Regions from separate parts of the Paenibacillus sp. KS-LC4 genome, predicted to be linked through region 2. Evidence: riboswitches for the same ligand, from Rfam matches in the RefSeq annotation. Region 2 holds a riboswitch; the other holds the start of a gene.
The links. A riboswitch is a leader RNA that binds a small molecule or an ion and turns the genes downstream of it on or off. The one in region 2 is predicted to bind FMN.
Positions count from the first base shown of each region.

Region 1 (8,146 bases), 2.1 Mb from region 2:
TATCGCGATTTTGAACTTAATGCCTGAGAAAGAAACTACGGAAACCCAGCTGCTTCGCTTGATCGGCAATACGCCGTTGCAGGTGGAGGTTGTGCTGCTTCGTCCGAAGACGCATACGTCGAAAAATACGTCCTACGAGCATCTGCATGCTTTTTACAAAACGTTTGACGAAATTGCCCATGAATTTTACGATGGCTTAATTATTACAGGCGCTCCTGTAGAGCATCTGGATTTTGAGAACGTGAATTATTGGGAGGAACTGAAGGACATTATGGATTGGAGCGCACGGCGCGTCACTTCGACCTTCCATATTTGTTGGGCCTCGCAGGCAGGACTTTACCATCATTATGGCGTGCCTAAATATGAATTGGATCATAAAATTTTCGGCGTGTTCCACCATACGATTGAGAAGCAGAACGTCAAGCTGCTTCGCGGCTTCGATGAAGCGTTCCTCGTGCCGCAATCCCGTCATACGGAAGTGCGTCGCGAAGATATTGAGAAGGTTGAACAACTGGAAATTTTGTCGGATTCGGCTGAATCGGGCGTTTACATTGTCGCTTCCAAGGATGGCCGTCAAATTTTCGTCAGCGGGCATTCGGAATATGATCCTTTCTCCTTGAAAAACGAGTATGAACGCGACAAGGGTAAGGGGCTCGACATTGCCTTGCCGAAAAACTATTTCCCGGGTGATAACCCGGAAGCAGTGCCATACTCCTCGTGGAGGGCGCATGCTAATCTGCTATTCTCGAATTGGCTCAACTATTACGTGTACCAGCAGACGCCATTTGATTTGGGAGCAAACATCTAACTCTATAATAGAAGGAGCAATAGCCCATGTTGAAAATCGAAAGTGAATTAGCGCAAATTGGTTCGCAAAAGGATACGGAAACCGGTGCCGTAAGCTTCCCCGTTTATCAGGCAACGGCCTTCCGCCATCCAAAGCTCGGACAGAGCACAGGATTTGACTACGCTCGCACAAAAAGCCCTACCCGCGCCGTATTGGAAGAGGCGGCTGCCAAGCTTGAATCAGGCGATGCCGGCTTCGCCTGCAGCTCTGGCATGGCGGCTTTGCAAACGGTATTCGGCCTGTTTCATCAAGGCGACCATTTAATCGTATCGCTTGATCTGTACGGCGGCACTTACCGCCTGCTGGAGCGAATTATGTCGAGATATGGAGTTACAGCATCCTATGTCGATACGAACGACATTGATGCGATGATTGAGCTGTGTACCCCGAATACGAGGGCGGTACTAATTGAGACGCCAACCAATCCGTTAATGATGATTACCGACATTGAGCGTGTCGCTTCATGGGCGAAGTCCAAGGGCTTGCTGACGATTGTAGACAATACGCTGCTGACGCCGTTTTTCCAGCGTCCAATTGAGCTGGGCGCAGATGTCGTTGTCCACAGTGCGACCAAATATTTGGGCGGACACAACGATGTGCTCGCAGGCCTTATTGTGACGAAGGGACAAGAGCTGTCGCAGGAAATGGCGTTTTTGCATAATTCCATTGGAGCGGTGCTTGGGCCGCAGGATTCATGGCTGTTAATGCGCGGCATGAAAACATTGGCACTGCGGATGGAGCGCCATGAGTATAATGCAACTAAAATTGCGAATTACTTGCTTGAGCATCCTTCTATTGAAGAGGTGTATTATCCAGCCTTGCCGCATCATCCAGGGCATGAGGTGCAAAGCCGCCAATCGTCGGGCAATACAGGCATTTTCTCCTTCCGCGTAAAGGATGCCCGTTACATTGAACCGATTTTACGCCATATTCAATTGATTGCTTTTGCGGAAAGCTTGGGCGGTGTTGAGTCTTTGATGACCTATCCGGCCGTGCAGACGCATGCTGATATTCCAGAGGAAATCCGCCGTGCAGTCGGCGTCGATGATAAATTGCTGCGCTTCTCCGTTGGCATTGAGCATGCGGATGACCTGATTGCCGATTTGGAGCAGGCGCTTGCCGCGGCTAAGCAAGAGATCGGGGAGGTATAGCAGCATGAGCGACAGACATAACAAAGAGGAGTACGCCAAGCGTCATTTTGCAACGAAGCTGCTTCATTTCGAAGGATCATTTGATGAGCAGACGGGTGCGTCCAGCACGCCAATTTTTCAGGCGTCTACATTCCATCAAAGCGATTTGTCCCAAAATCCGCCTTACGATTACAGTCGCTCCGGCAATCCGACAAGGCAGGCGCTGGAGGACCAAATTGCGCTGCTGGAGGGCGGTACGCGAGGCTTTGCCTTTGCCTCCGGCATGGCGGCCATTTCAACGACGTTTCTGCTGCTGTCAGCGGGCGACCATGTTATTGTGACTGAGGATGTGTATGGAGGTACATATCGCCTGCTGACGACGGTGCTTAATCGTCTGGGTATGGAGACGACGTTCGTCGATATGACGGATTTTGAAGCCGTAAAAGCTGCCTATAAAGAGAATACGAAGGCGGTATTTATCGAGACGCCTTCCAACCCGACGCTAAAAATCACCAATATTTCGCAGGTGGCTTCGTGGGCGAAGGAGCATCATTTGCTGACGATTTTGGACAATACGTTTATGACGCCTTATTATCAACGCCCTCTTGAGCTAGGTGTAGATATTGTTGTGCACAGCGCGACCAAGTTTCTGAGCGGCCACAGCGACGTGCTTGCCGGTCTTGCTGTAACGGCGGATGAAGCGCTCGGACGCAGGCTGTATCAGCTGCAAAATGGCCTTGGCGCCGTGCTGAGCGCCCATGAATGCTGGCTGCTTATGCGCGGCATCAAGACGCTGCAAGCGCGTATGGAGCATAGCGAGCGCAGCGCGCGCAAGCTGGCGGATTGGCTGAATGAGCATCCGGAAGTGACGAAGGTTTATTATCCTGGCCTTGCGGATCATCCGGGTCGTGACGTGCATGAGCAGCAATGCTCCGCCTATGGCGCTGTCGTATCCTTCGATGTAGGCAGCGGCGAACGGGCGAAAGCGATGCTTGCCCGCGTGAAGCTCCCGCTTGTAGCGGTCAGCCTTGGCGGCGTAGAAAGCATTTTATCGTATCCAGCGATGATGTCTCACGCGGCAATGCCGAAGGAAGTACGACATGAACGCGGTATTACTGATGGCCTCGTACGCTATTCGGTAGGCCTTGAGCATATTGAAGATTTGCTAGCAGATTTGGATCAGGCTTTGCGCGGCTAACGGCTGCGTAAAGTGGAGGAAAAGACGGCTGTCATAACTGACAAGCCGTGTTTTTCCTTTTTTAAGGCTGTAAAGCCTGTAAACGAAAGATGACGAATATGAGCTTAGTATGATAAAATTAACTTATACTTAATTAGTTTGTGAAAAAAAGCGCAACATCAAAACTACAGCGATAGATAAGGAGGTCTTGCGTAATGGCAACGTTGGACCAGATATTGGATAAGGCCCTGCGGGGTGAGCGAATAAGCTTGGAAGAATGTATTATTATGTTCGAATCCGACGAGATTGAGAAAATGGGTAAGGTCGCGAATGAAATTATGCTGCGCAAGCATCCCGAGCCTATAACGACTTTCGTTGTAGGAAGAAACGTCAACTACACGAATGTGTGCGACGTTTATTGCAGATTTTGCGCCTTTTACCGTGCCCCAGGCTCCAAAGAGGGCTATGTGCTCGATAACGAGACGATTATGAACAAAATTCAAGAAACGATTGACGTGAACGGAACTGAAATTTTGATGCAGGGCGGGACGAATCCGGATCTGCCTTTTACCTATTACACGGACTTGCTGAAGGAAATCAAGCGGCGCTTCCCGGACATTACGATGCACTCCTTCTCGCCAGCGGAAATTCAGAAGATGAAGGAAGTTTCAAATGGTCTGTCGCTCGATGAGGTCGTTCGCCAGCTGCATGAAGCAGGTCTGGATTCGCTGCCAGGCGGCGGCGCGGAAATTCTCGATGATCGGACTCGCCGTAAAATCAGCCGCAAGAAGGGCTCTTATACGGACTGGATCGACGTTATGAAATCGGCTCATCGTCATGGCATGAATACGACAGCTACGATGGTATATGGCTTTGGAGAAACGATGGAGGAGCGTGCCTTGCACCTGCTGCGCATTCGTGACGTTCAGGACGAGTGCAAAGCGAATGGCTACGACTCTGAAGGGTTTACTGCTTTTATATCGTGGCCGTTCCAGCCGGATAATACGAGAATGCCGATGGAGAAGGCGAAGCCGGAGGAGTATTTGAAGGTAGTAGCGATTAGCCGAATTTTCCTTGATAACATTGATAATTTGCAATCTTCATGGGTAACGATGGGGCCTGAAATGGGCAAGCTTTCGCTATCCTATGGCTGCAACGATTTCGGCAGCACAATGATTGAAGAAAATGTGGTGTCCGCTGCGGGCACGACGCACAAGGTCAACATTGAGCTGATTTTGCAGCTCATTCGTGAATCGGGCAAGGTTCCGGCGCAGCGCAATACACGCTATGAAATTTTGCGGATGTACAACGATAGCGACAAGGCTGAGCAGGACTTTGTGATGCAAAATTAGCTTGTAGCCACTGGCTAATGCGGAACTATTTTTGATAATGAATAAGGAATAACGCTTATCTCTTATTTTATCCGTTAAAGGATAGGCAGGGATGAGCGTTATTTGTTATTGCTTCTAGTGCAGCATTTCACACTTTTGACACCTCGATGGGCTAGAGGTTTGATCGAGAAATAGATAAAATCCAAGAAAATAGATCGGAAAAATAAAATATTTTTGCCAACGGCCATTTTTCCACACAAATAGACTATTCAAACTGTAATCTTCTATGTTACAATACGACTTAATCGAATATGAATCTTCAGGGCAGGGTGCAATTCCCTACCGGCGGTAAGGATGCGTTCGGAGCATCCAGAGCCCGCGACTCCTCGCTGCTTGCAGCCGGGACTGATCTGGTGAGAATCCAGAGCCGACGGTATAGTCCGGACGGGAGAAGATCAGAACCAGCTTGTTAAATGATACTCATTTAACAGGTTTGTTGATGATGCCCTTGTCAGTTTGCTGACAGGGGCATTGTTTCTTTTTCATAGTAAAAGAAGGTTCAATTCAAAACTTTCTCAGGAGGTTTTTGAATTGCAAAACACACTAGAGCTGGCTGGCGAGAAAGCGGGCTGGCGAACATCACGCATTGCGGGCATTAATGGAATATGGTATGTGGCGCTTGGCGCGACTCTGTGGGGGCTTGACCCGCTGTTCCGTATTTTATTGCTCAAAAGCTTCACCTCGGCGCAAATTGTATTTATTGAGCATATTTTGCTCGCTTTTTACGCAATGCCTGTATTGTTTAAATTTCGCCGCACATTAGTCGGCAAGCTGTCGATTGGTGTTATTGGCGCGCTGCTATTTATTTCTTGGGGCGGCTCGGCAGTAGCTACCGTATTATTCACCGCTGCCTTTTCTCATGGCAGCGCCAATGCGGTGCTGCTGCTTCAGAAGCTTCAGCCATTATTTGCAGTATTGCTCGCCAGAGTTTTGCTGAAGGAAAAGCTGCCACAGAAGTTTTTCGTCTTTTTGCTGGCGGCGCTGGCGGGCACCTATTTGTTGACCTTTGGGTTTGGATCGCCGACTGTTGGCCTGCATGATCTTGCATTTCTTAGCTGCTTGTTCTCCATTATAGCGGCGGCATTATGGGGCGGCTCGACCGTTATGGGCAAATATTTGCTGCAAAAGAAATTATCCTTTTCTATCGTGACGTCCCTTAGGTTTTTGCTTGCTCTGCCGCTGCTCAGCGTCATATTACTTGCAAGCGGCGACGCATGGAGCCTGAACGCACAAGGCAGTCAGCTGTCGCTCATTGCCGTCAATTTATTGTTTCAAGCTTTTTTCCCAGGCTTAATCAGCATGCTGCTGTATTACAAAGGGCTTTCCTCAACTAAAGCTGTATACGCGACGCTTGCGGAGCTATCCTTCCCTGCCGTTGGCGTATTGATTAACTGGCTCGTATTTGGTCAGTCGCTCACGTTAGGACAGCTGAGCGGCTTCCTGCTTATTTGGCTGACGCTATGGCTCATGAGCCGAAGCAGCAATGAACAGGCGGCTCAGAAACCACAAGCTGCTGCATAAACTAAGGCTCATTTTCAGCCCCTTCATTCCCAATGTCTTCATCGTATATCGCTGCTGCATGCGCCATATACTGTATAAGGGGAATGAAAGGGGCTGGCTTGTTTATGGAACTGTTTACCGTTGCGCTGCCTTCCAAGCTACAATCAACAGCAGCTGGGTTAGCAGCCTTAATGACACAATATACGAATGAGGATTTACATATTGAAGCAGCATCCCAGAGTCAGTTGGTGCAGTTCGATTTGGAGTCCGACGGTACCATAATGTGCCAGTCGGCAACGCCTTATTTTCAACTGAATAAGCACGGAGAAATGCTGTACCGCAGTGCTGCGAAAGCGCTCGCGGAATATGTTGTAACTAATTTGGAATCTGAAATGCTCATCAGCATCATTAAGAAAAAATATCAGGGCGGCCATTCCAATGATGTTTCCATTATTAAAAAATATTGCAGCCAGCTCATGCAGGATACCGATCTGGATGGCTTGAACGCCAAGTTTCTGGATGCGGATAGAAGGCGGAGAAAGCACAAGGTAGCCGAGGAGATCGAGCTGTATTTGAATGAAAATACACGGCTTGACCTTGGCGGCATCGCCACCTTCAGGCTTCACGGGTATCGTCACGAACTAGGTGACATTGTGGAGTATGCTTTGGATGAATATGTGCTCGATAAGCAATATCAGGAGTTTATTTCGCTGCTAAAATATTTTGTTGGGCTGCAGCAATCAAAGGTCGCAATGGTTCATTTGGTTCACAAAGGCAACCACGATTTTATGCTGTATAATGACAAATTTCAATTGTTCGAGCCTAAGCCGCATTCCGACCGCTTGGTAGCCGAAATGCTGGAAACGGAAATGAATATTGAGGACATGGTTATCAGCTCGCTGATTGCCGCATCACCTAAGCAAATTGTCGTTCATACGCAGCATGTCGATATGCAGGTCATTCGGACGATTGAAACGATTTTTGACAACCGGGTGTCGGTTTGCAGTGATTGTATTCTGTGCTCCCACGCAATGGGGGAATGGAATGATGGCGTTACTCAGCCTTAAAACAAGTCAGTAGAATGGTTCCGCATGATGAATTCGCCAAAAAACTAGCAGCAGGCTCGCCGTTATTCGGCGAGTTTTTTTCTAATGAAAGAAATACATAAATAATACAAAATTGTGTATTACACTATGACATAGAACTGTACTTTAAATGGGGAAGAAGGAACACGCATGACGACTGTACTCGTAGTGGATGATGATCCGCATATCCGGCAGCTGCTCCGTTTGTTTTTGGAGGATGAAGGAATGGAAATTATAGAGCAAAGCAATGGCGTAGACGCTTGGGACTACTATAGCCATCATTCGGTTGATCTTATTATTCTCGATATTATGATGCCGCAGATGGACGGCTGGGAGCTGTGCAGAAGGGTTCGTGAAGCGGGGGACAAGCCGATATTGATGATTACCGCCAAAGGGGAGGCACCCGAGCGAATTAAAGGCTTTCGGCTGGGCACTGACGACTATATGGTAAAGCCTTTTGACCCGATGGAGCTGGTGATGCGAGTGAAGGCGCTGCTGAAGCGGTATCGCATCTCCATCTCGCAAATCGTTCGTTTAGGTCAAGTCACGCTTGATAAAACGAGCTATCAAATTCGCTATAAGGATACAGGTACAAGTGAATCCATACCGCTTAAGGAATTTGAGCTGCTGTTTTTGCTGGCGAGCTATCCGGGCAAGCTATTCAAGCGCGATTCATTAATTGAACAAATATGGGGCTATGATTACGAGGGTGATGAGCGGGCTGTGGATACGCATGTTAAGCGTCTGAGAGAGCGTTTTGCCGCATATGAGCAGGATTTCAAAATCGTGACGATCTGGGGGCTTGGCTACCGGCTGGAGGTATATCGTGATTAAATCGCTGTATGTCCGCTTTATTCTTATGTTTGTCGCATCGGTTATGGCTAGCGTCATTTTAAGCTTCTTTATGACCCATTTTTTGTTTAGTCATAAGCTTCGAAACTACGTTCAGGACAATTTAATTGTTAGCGGCAAAACGATAATTGAATCCTACAAGCTTTCGTACCCCAACAATTTGG
Region 1 covers NZ_CP145905.1:1,646,746-1,654,891, forward strand. The annotation lists gene metA (homoserine O-succinyltransferase) at 1-808, shown strand, start outside; gene V5J77_RS07115 (PLP-dependent transferase) at 835-1,998, shown strand; gene V5J77_RS07120 (aminotransferase class I/II-fold pyridoxal phosphate-dependent enzyme) at 2,003-3,175, shown strand; gene mqnC (cyclic dehypoxanthinyl futalosine synthase) at 3,370-4,506, shown strand; FMN riboswitch at 4,797-4,945, shown strand; gene V5J77_RS07130 (DMT family transporter) at 5,095-6,066, shown strand; gene V5J77_RS07135 (putative sporulation protein YtxC) at 6,171-7,112, shown strand; gene V5J77_RS07140 (response regulator transcription factor) at 7,281-7,964, shown strand; gene V5J77_RS07145 (ATP-binding protein) at 7,957-8,146, shown strand, end outside.
Region 1: it holds a riboswitch for FMN, as region 2 does, so the genes downstream of both, V5J77_RS07130 (DMT family transporter) here and ribD (bifunctional diaminohydroxyphosphoribosylaminopyrimidine deaminase/5-amino-6-(5-phosphoribosylamino)uracil reductase RibD) in region 2, are expected to answer to the same signal.

Region 2 (8,146 bases):
GATCGCGAAGGTCAATTCCGCTTCAGCGGCCAGCTCGCCTTCGACATAAACAACGGCCTGTCCTTTGCCGATGACGCCTTTGAGCTTCGTAATGGAGACCTCGATGCGCAGTTGGTCGCCTGGAAAGACTTGGCGGCGGAAGCGAGCACCGTCAATCCCTGCCAAGAAGGCGATCTTTCCTTTAAAGTCCGGCACGCTCAACATCGCGACGCCCCCAACCTGTGCCATCGCCTCGATGATCAGCACCCCCGGCATCACCGGAAATTCTGGGAAATGTCCTTGGAAAAACATTTCGTTGATGCTGACATTTTTGATCCCCACTGCCTTGTGACCTTCTTCTACCGATTCAATTCGATCGACAAGCAGGAACGGATAACGATGCGGCAGCGTTTCGAGAATTTGGCTCGCGTTCATGAACAGACACCCTCCTTTTTTACCATATTTGGTAATGTATATAAGTATTATAGCATTCACAAGAGGAGAAAAGAAGGCATCAGTGAGGACAGGCCCGCGTTCACGCCCGACAGCGGGTGGCTCTCGCTTTTTTTTATCACATTGAAAATTCAAAGCGGCAGGGGCATCACAAGGTAGTTAAAAACTACTTTTGGGATCGCCCCTTTTTTCTTGTTTTTACCTGCTGCGGCGTGACTATCTGATTCCTGTTTTTCTCATACTAAAAGGGAAACGAACCCAAAGTACAGATAAAGGACTGATGACGGATGGATACGACGCAGCGGCAGCCTCTCTATTTGCGTTTGCGCAAGCGAATTGGGATACGTCCCGAGAAGGAAGTGACGCTTGGGCAGGCGGCGAGGCTGCTTGGCGAGTCCGAAGAGCAGGAACGGCGTCTGGGCCAAATCGTTCTATATCGTCACAGCAAGCCGGACGGCAACCGCGTCGTCATCGATCTGCTGCAAATTGTCAGCCGGCTGCGCGAGCTGGAGCCTAGTTTGACTATTGAAGCCTATGGTGATCCCCAAGTGCTGGTTATGATTGCGGATAAGCCGCCAAAGCCGCGCATTCCGCTGCTTATTTTTTCATGGCTGCTGCTGTTTTTCGGCGCAGGACTGGCGATTATGAACTTCCATACGGATGTCAGCATGAAGGAGGTCCATATTCGAATCGTCGAGCTGATTACCGGAGAGCATAATGAGCATCCGCTTTGGTTTCAAATTCCATATTCCTTCGGCATTGGGCTTGGCATGGTGCTGTTTTTCAACCATCTGTTCCGAAAAAGATTCAATGAAGAGCCGAATCCGCTTGAAGTAGAGCTGTTCACCTACCAGGAAAATGTGAACGCCTATGTGATCGCTGACGAGATGCGTAAAAAAAATGATCGCCAAACCGCTCGGAGTGAGGACGATGCTTGACCTTCCGATTCATGCTTTTATTGTTATGCTGGGCTTATCGGGAGGGCTTGCGGTAGGCAGCGGACTGGTGGCGCTGCTAACCGTGCTGGATCTTATTCCGCGATTAGCCCAAATTGCCTATGCCTACAGCATGTCCATTTGGTTTGAAACGGCGGTAATAAGCGGTGCGGTTTATTGGACATTTGCAGATTTTTTTAATTGGAAGCTTTCGCTTGCGGGCATTACGTCACAAATCGCTGTCGGGCTGCTCAATGGCATATTCGTCGGCTTGCTTGCGGCGGCGCTGACGGAAGTATTGAATGTGTTTCCCATTCTCGCCAAACGCATCCATCTATCGGACTATTTAGTTGGCCTTGTGATGGCGATGGTGCTTGGGAAGACACTTGGTTCGCTGCTGGACTGGCTTTGGTATCAATGGTAGGGAAATGGTAGGGAATGAGCAGGGTTATGCTGGAGAACTGAGGTGAGGGAAGAAGATGGATAAGGATCAGGAGCAGCACAATGAACCGGGTCAAGATTATAGGCAGGCGAGCATTCCTGGCATGATGAAGCTGGAAAATGAGCAGGACACCGAAGCGGGCAGGGAGAAGCATTCTTCCGGTAAAAGTGAGCGAGGCTGGCGGCAGGTGAAGGGATTTATTCATGCCAAGCAGCTTGTTGACGGAAATAAGGAGAACCCGCACGCGGAGAGTAGAAGCGATCACCAGCAAAAAAGGGAGGAAGGGCAGAATGGCCACGATCAGCCGCTGCATGCCCGTTCTAAAGCGCAAGGCAGCAGGCAGGGACAGCGGCAATCGCAGGGAGGAGGGAAGTCGCAAGGCAAAGAGCGAGGGCAGGATGGTCGCGAGGAGCGTATTCCTTCGGAATTGGATGATGTATTGGAGCGGCTAAAAAATGAGCTTGGCTACGGCAGCAGCTTCGATGTTGTCGTACGGGAAATGATATTCGGCGAGCGGCGGGTCGCGTTCGTGTTTATGAATGGTCTGGCAAAGGATACGCTGCAAACAGAAGTGCTGAAGCGGCTGACCTACTTGCAGCCGGATGATTTGTCCTCCGATGCGTTGCATGCCTTTCTCGATATGTATGTGCCAGCCTCTCAGGTCAAGTCCGAGCAGGATTGGAATAAGCTGCTGACGGGCATCCTCTCTGGCGGAACGGCGCTGTTCATCGACAAGGAGGCGACGGCGCTGCTTATTGACGCCAAAAACTTCCCGGCACGTTCGCCTGACGAGCCAAGCCTGGAGCGGGTCGTCCGAGGCAGCCGCGACGGCTTCGTCGAAACGCTGATGATGAATGTTTCACTGGTCAGACGAAGGCTGCGTGATCCGCAGCTGCGATACGAGCTGATGCAGATCGGCGAGCGAACACAGACGGATGTATGTATCGCCTATGTTGCTGATTTGGTAGATAAGGAATTGCTTAAATCCATTAAGGAAAAAATTTCGATGGTCAAGGTTGACGGCATTCCGCTTGCCGACAAGCAGCTGGAGGAGGCGACCGTCAAACGAGGCTGGAGCCCATTTCCGCTCGTCCGTTATTCGGAGCGACCAGACGTCGTAGCCTCACATTTGCTTGAAGGGGCAGTTGTCGTCTTCGTGGATACCTCGCCCAGCGTCATGATTTTGCCGACGACGTATTTCGATCTCGTACAGCATGCCGAGGAAAATCGCCAGACGCCGTTTATCGGCACCTATTTGCGCTGGGTGCGGTTTATTGGCATTTTCGCCTCGCTTTTTCTGCTGCCGCTCTGGCTGCTGTTCGTTATCCATCCAGAGCTGAAGCCGCAGGCGCTGGAGTTTCTCGGACCATCGAAAACAGGCAAGCTGCCGCTGCTCGTACAATTTTTATTGGCGGAGGTCGGCGTCGATCTGCTGCGGCTCGCCTCCGTGCATACGCCAACTTCGCTGGCGACGGCAATGTCGCTCGTATCAGCTATTCTCATTGGCGATATTGCGGTTCAGACGGGCATTTTCGTCAATGAGGTCATTTTGTATATGTCGGTTGCGGCCATTGGAATGTTTGCGACGCCGAGCTATGAGCTGGGGCTGGCGAACCGCATTGTCAGGCTTGTGCTAATTACGCTTGTTGCTGCCTTTCAGGTGCCGGGCTTCATTGTCGGAACGACGGTTATCCTGCTGTTTTTGTGCATGGAGCGTTCGTTCAATCGTCCTTACATGTGGCCGTTCATTCCGTTTGATTTCCGGGCGATGATGAATATCATTTTCCGGACACCGGTGCTGCAAAACCGCAAGCGGCCCAATCTGCTGCGGCCCCAGCAGCTAGATAAAATGCCCGAAACGGAGTAAAGCCGTAAATAATGCAAATGACTTGTTAAATTATCCATTACGCTTGCGGGTAGATTGCGATATACTGTTGCTATTGGTGTAAATCGAATCTATTCACATATGGAGGAATAATAACAATGTACTTGCATGGAACGAGCAAAGTTAATGCTCAGGGGCATTTGGAAATCGGCGGCTGTGACGTAACGGAGCTGGCAAAAGAATATGGTACGCCGCTATATATTGTAGATGAGGCGCTTGTGCGTCAGCGTGCAAATGAATACGTGACCGCTTTTCAAAAATCCGGCCTGCAATTTCAAGTGGCCTACGCAAGCAAAGCATTCAGCACAATGGCAATGTGTGCGCTTGCCGAACAGGAAAACCTGTCGCTGGACGTCGTTTCCGACGGAGAGCTTCATACAGCGCTGAAAGCGGGCTTCCCAGCAGCGCGTATTCATTTCCACGGCAACAATAAATCGCCGGATGAAATTAATATGGCGCTTGATGCAGGCATCGGCTGCTTCGTAGTAGATAATTCTACTGAGCTTAAAGTGCTTAATGCGCTGGCGAAGGACAAAGGCTTGACGGTTAAAATTTTGCTGCGGATTACGCCGGGTGTTGAGGCGCATACGCATGACTATATTTCCACAGGGCAACAAGATTCCAAGTTCGGCTTCGACTTGACGAATGGCGCGGCTAAACTGGCGATTAAGGAAGCGATGGAGCTGTCCAATCTGGAAGTGCTTGGCGTTCATTCCCACATCGGCTCGCAAATTTTTGAAGTAGACGGCTTTAAGATGGCTGTTGAAAAAATGTCGGCGTTTGCCATTGAAATTCGCCAGGACCTTGGCTTGACGTTCAAGGTGATCAACCTTGGCGGCGGCTTCGGCATCCGTTATGTAGATGGAGATTCCCCGCTTCCAGTTGCTCAATACGTGGCAGCGATTACGGATACGCTCATTTCCAGCTTTACGGCAGCGGAATTCCCGCTTCCTGAAATTTGGGTTGAGCCGGGCCGCAGCATCGTTGGCGATGCAGGCACAACGCTTTATACAGTTGGAACGAGCAAGGAAATTCCAGGCGTACGCAAATATATTGCGGTTGATGGCGGCATGATGGATAACCCGCGCCCTGCGCTTTATCAATCTGTATATGAAGCGGTGCTTGCAAATCGTGCGAACGAGGCAAACGAAGAGACGGTTACCGTAGCGGGCAAAGCTTGCGAAAGCGGCGACAAGCTCATTATTGATCTGGAATTGCCTAAAGCAAACAGCGGCGATCTGCTTGCAGTATTTTGCACAGGCGCTTATAATTATTCGATGGCGAGCAACTATAACCGTTTCCGCCGTCCAGCTGTCGTATTTGTCAAAGATGGTCAGTCTGATCTTGTCGTTCAGCGTGAATCTTTGGACAATATTGTCGGCAATGACTTGCTTCCGGCAAGACTTCGCAAAACAGCCCTTGCGAAATAAGGGTTAAATTTGGTAACGTAGTCTTATTCGGATATAGAAAGGTAGATGTTTAATAGATGGCAAAACAAGCGAAAATTACAATGGCAAACGGAGCAGAGGTTATTATTGACCTTTTTGATCAAGATGCGCCTAACACAGTTGCAAACTTCGAGAAGCTTGCAAACGATGGTTTTTATAATGGTTTGACTTTCCACCGCGTAATTCCGGGCTTCGTTGCTCAAGGCGGTTGTCCTACTGGAAATGGTACAGGCGGTCCTGGTTACACCATTAATTGTGAAATCAACCCGAACAAGCATGAGCGCGGATCGCTTGCAATGGCACATGCTGGACGCAACACAGGTGGAAGCCAGTTCTATATCGGCTATGCGCCACAGCCGCATTTGGATGGCGGACACACGGTATTTGGCAAGGTAGCTAAAGGCATGGAGCATGTTGATACGTTCCGCCAAGGCGAAAAAATGGAAAAAGTTGAAGTCGTAACGGTTTAATCGTTGCGGGAGGGCCGTTTGTTTTTTCGATTCGTCGGAAAAATAAACGGTTTTTTTATAAAAAATACACCCTAACAGCTGCTAATTGAGAAGCAGAATCGAAAGCTCTTGCTTTTTCAATTTTGCGGTGGTAACATTTCTTCAGAGTTACATTTTAAAAGTAAGTGAACATTTTTAAAAAATATAATACAGTGGCTTTCCTTCGGGGTCGGGTGAAATTCCCAACCGGCGGTGATCAGGAGGCTGTCTAAGCGCTTGGAACGATGAAGCGACAGATGTGCTGCCTGTCAGTCCGTGACCCGTATACAATGATTTCAGAGCGTGTGAGCGCATGAGCTGTTGTATGCGGCTGACCTGGTGCAATTCCGGGACCGACAGTACAGTCTGGATGGGAGAAGGAGACACTTTCAAGGCGTGATTTCATGCTTATTTGCCTGCGCTTTTTTTTCGCTGGGTAATTAGGTCTGTTAAAAACGATTATTTGTGTACTTGAAAGCGGGTCTCTAAGATAAACTCTCATCTCCGTTGGCTATGTTGCTAATGGAGGTTTTTTGCGTTGATGGATATTTTGAATGACAGCTATTATATGAGCTTAGCGCTGGATATGGCAGAGAAGGCGGCTGGACAGACGGATATTAATCCAATCGTTGGCTGCGTCGTTGTAAAAGACGGCCGCATTATCGGCATTGGAACGCATCTCAAGCGGGGAACGGGGCACGCTGAGGTACATGCCTTGCAAATGGCGGGCGAAGAGGCGGAGGGCGCTACAGCCTACGTGACGCTTGAGCCTTGCAGTCATTTTGGCAAGACGCCGCCTTGCTGCGAGCGCCTTATTGATGCCAAGGTGGCAAGGGTAGTCGTAGCCACGACAGATCCGAATCCGCAGGTAGCCGGGCGGGGTCTTGAACGGCTGAAGGAATGCGGCATAGAGGTTGAGGTGGGGCTTCTAGGGGAACGCTCCAACCAAATGAATGAAAAGTTTAATAAATATATTACTACGAAGCTGCCGTTTGTCACCCTTAAGACAGCGAGTACACTCGATGGGAAAATCGCTTCCCGCACCGGCGACAGCAGATGGGTAACGGGCAGTGCTGCAAGGGAGCAGGTGCATACGCTGCGCCATCAGCATATGGGCATCATGGTCGGTATCGGCACAGTGCTAGCTGATGATCCGCAGCTCACAACAAGAGCGGACGTTCCAGCGCTGCATCCGGTGCGGATTGTCATCGACAGCAGTCTCAAGCTGCCGCTCACCGCGCGCGTAGTTACGGATCGGACGGCAAGAACGATTGTTATTGCAACTGAGCAGGCGGATGACGTCAAAGCGCAAGAGCTGCTGGCTGCTGGCGTCGAGCTCATTCGGGCAGGCACGGGAGAGCAGGTTGATTTGGCGGAGGCGATGAGAAAGCTTGGCGAGCTGGAAATAGGGTCAATTTTGCTGGAGGGCGGAGGCAAGCTCAATGGCGCCATGCTAACAGCAGGACTCATCGACAAAATCATGATTTATATGGCAACCAAAATCATTGGCGGAGCAGCGGCTCCCGGCACCTTTGATTTTGAAGGCTTTGAAAAAATGGCGCAGGCTATTGAGCTTGAGCGCACACAGGTCGAGCAAGCGGGAGCTGATATTTGCATAAGCGGCTACCCGGTCTACCGTCCTGTTTAGAGAGGAGGGTTAGCCGTGTTTACGGGTCTGATTGAAGAAGTCGGCAAGCTGAAGCGAGTGGTCCAGCAGGGCGAGGCTATGGTATTGACAATTGCCGCCTCCCGCGTGCTTGAGGGTGTGGCGCTGGGCGACAGCATAGCCGTAAACGGCGTGTGTCTGACGGTCATCTCCTTTACAGGGAGCACCTTTGACGCGGATGTGATGCCGGAGACATATCGGCGCTCTAATCTTCACCAGCTAAAGCCCGGTGAACAGGTCAACCTGGAGCGTGCGATGCTGGCTGGAGGGCGTTTTGGCGGCCATATGGTGCAAGGACATATTGACGGCACAGGTACGATCACAAAAAGGGCAACCGACGCCAATGCCGTTATATTCAGCATTAAGCTGAACGATGCGGCAACACTGAAATATGTCATTCCTAAAGGCTCCATCACAATTGACGGCATCAGCCTAACCGTTGTCGACACGAATGATGCTGGCTTCTCAGTGTCGGTCATTCCGCATACGCTTGGCGAAACGGCTTTGCTGGATAAGCGCATAGGCGATTCCGTAAATATCGAATGCGATATCATCGGCAAATATGTGGAGCATTTGCTGCATTTCAAGCCAGCTCGCGAGGCTTGCGCGACTTCCGGCAGTAAAGCTGGCAAGGCAGACGGAGCGAAGCTGAGCTATGCTTTTTTAAGTGAAAATGGATTTATGTAAATAAGAATAGATGTTTTTAGTTGAAGTGGTGAACGATCAGGGAGGGAAGCTTTATGGGACAGCAGGATCAGCCTTTGGAGAAATCATTGTTTAATACGATTGAGGAGGCACTGGAGGATTTGCTGCTTGGCAAGCCCGTTATCGTTGTAGATGATGAAGATCG
Region 2 covers NZ_CP145905.1:3,700,778-3,708,923, reverse strand. The annotation lists gene fabZ (3-hydroxyacyl-ACP dehydratase FabZ) at 1-414, opposite strand, end outside; gene V5J77_RS15720 (stage V sporulation protein AA) at 720-1,370, shown strand; gene V5J77_RS15715 (stage V sporulation protein AB) at 1,363-1,791, shown strand; gene V5J77_RS15710 (spore germination protein) at 1,847-3,676, shown strand; gene lysA (diaminopimelate decarboxylase) at 3,793-5,124, shown strand; gene V5J77_RS15700 (peptidylprolyl isomerase) at 5,181-5,612, shown strand; FMN riboswitch at 5,807-6,016, shown strand; gene ribD (bifunctional diaminohydroxyphosphoribosylaminopyrimidine deaminase/5-amino-6-(5-phosphoribosylamino)uracil reductase RibD) at 6,172-7,278, shown strand; gene ribE (riboflavin synthase) at 7,294-7,983, shown strand; gene V5J77_RS15685 (bifunctional 3,4-dihydroxy-2-butanone-4-phosphate synthase/GTP cyclohydrolase II) at 8,037-8,146, shown strand, end outside.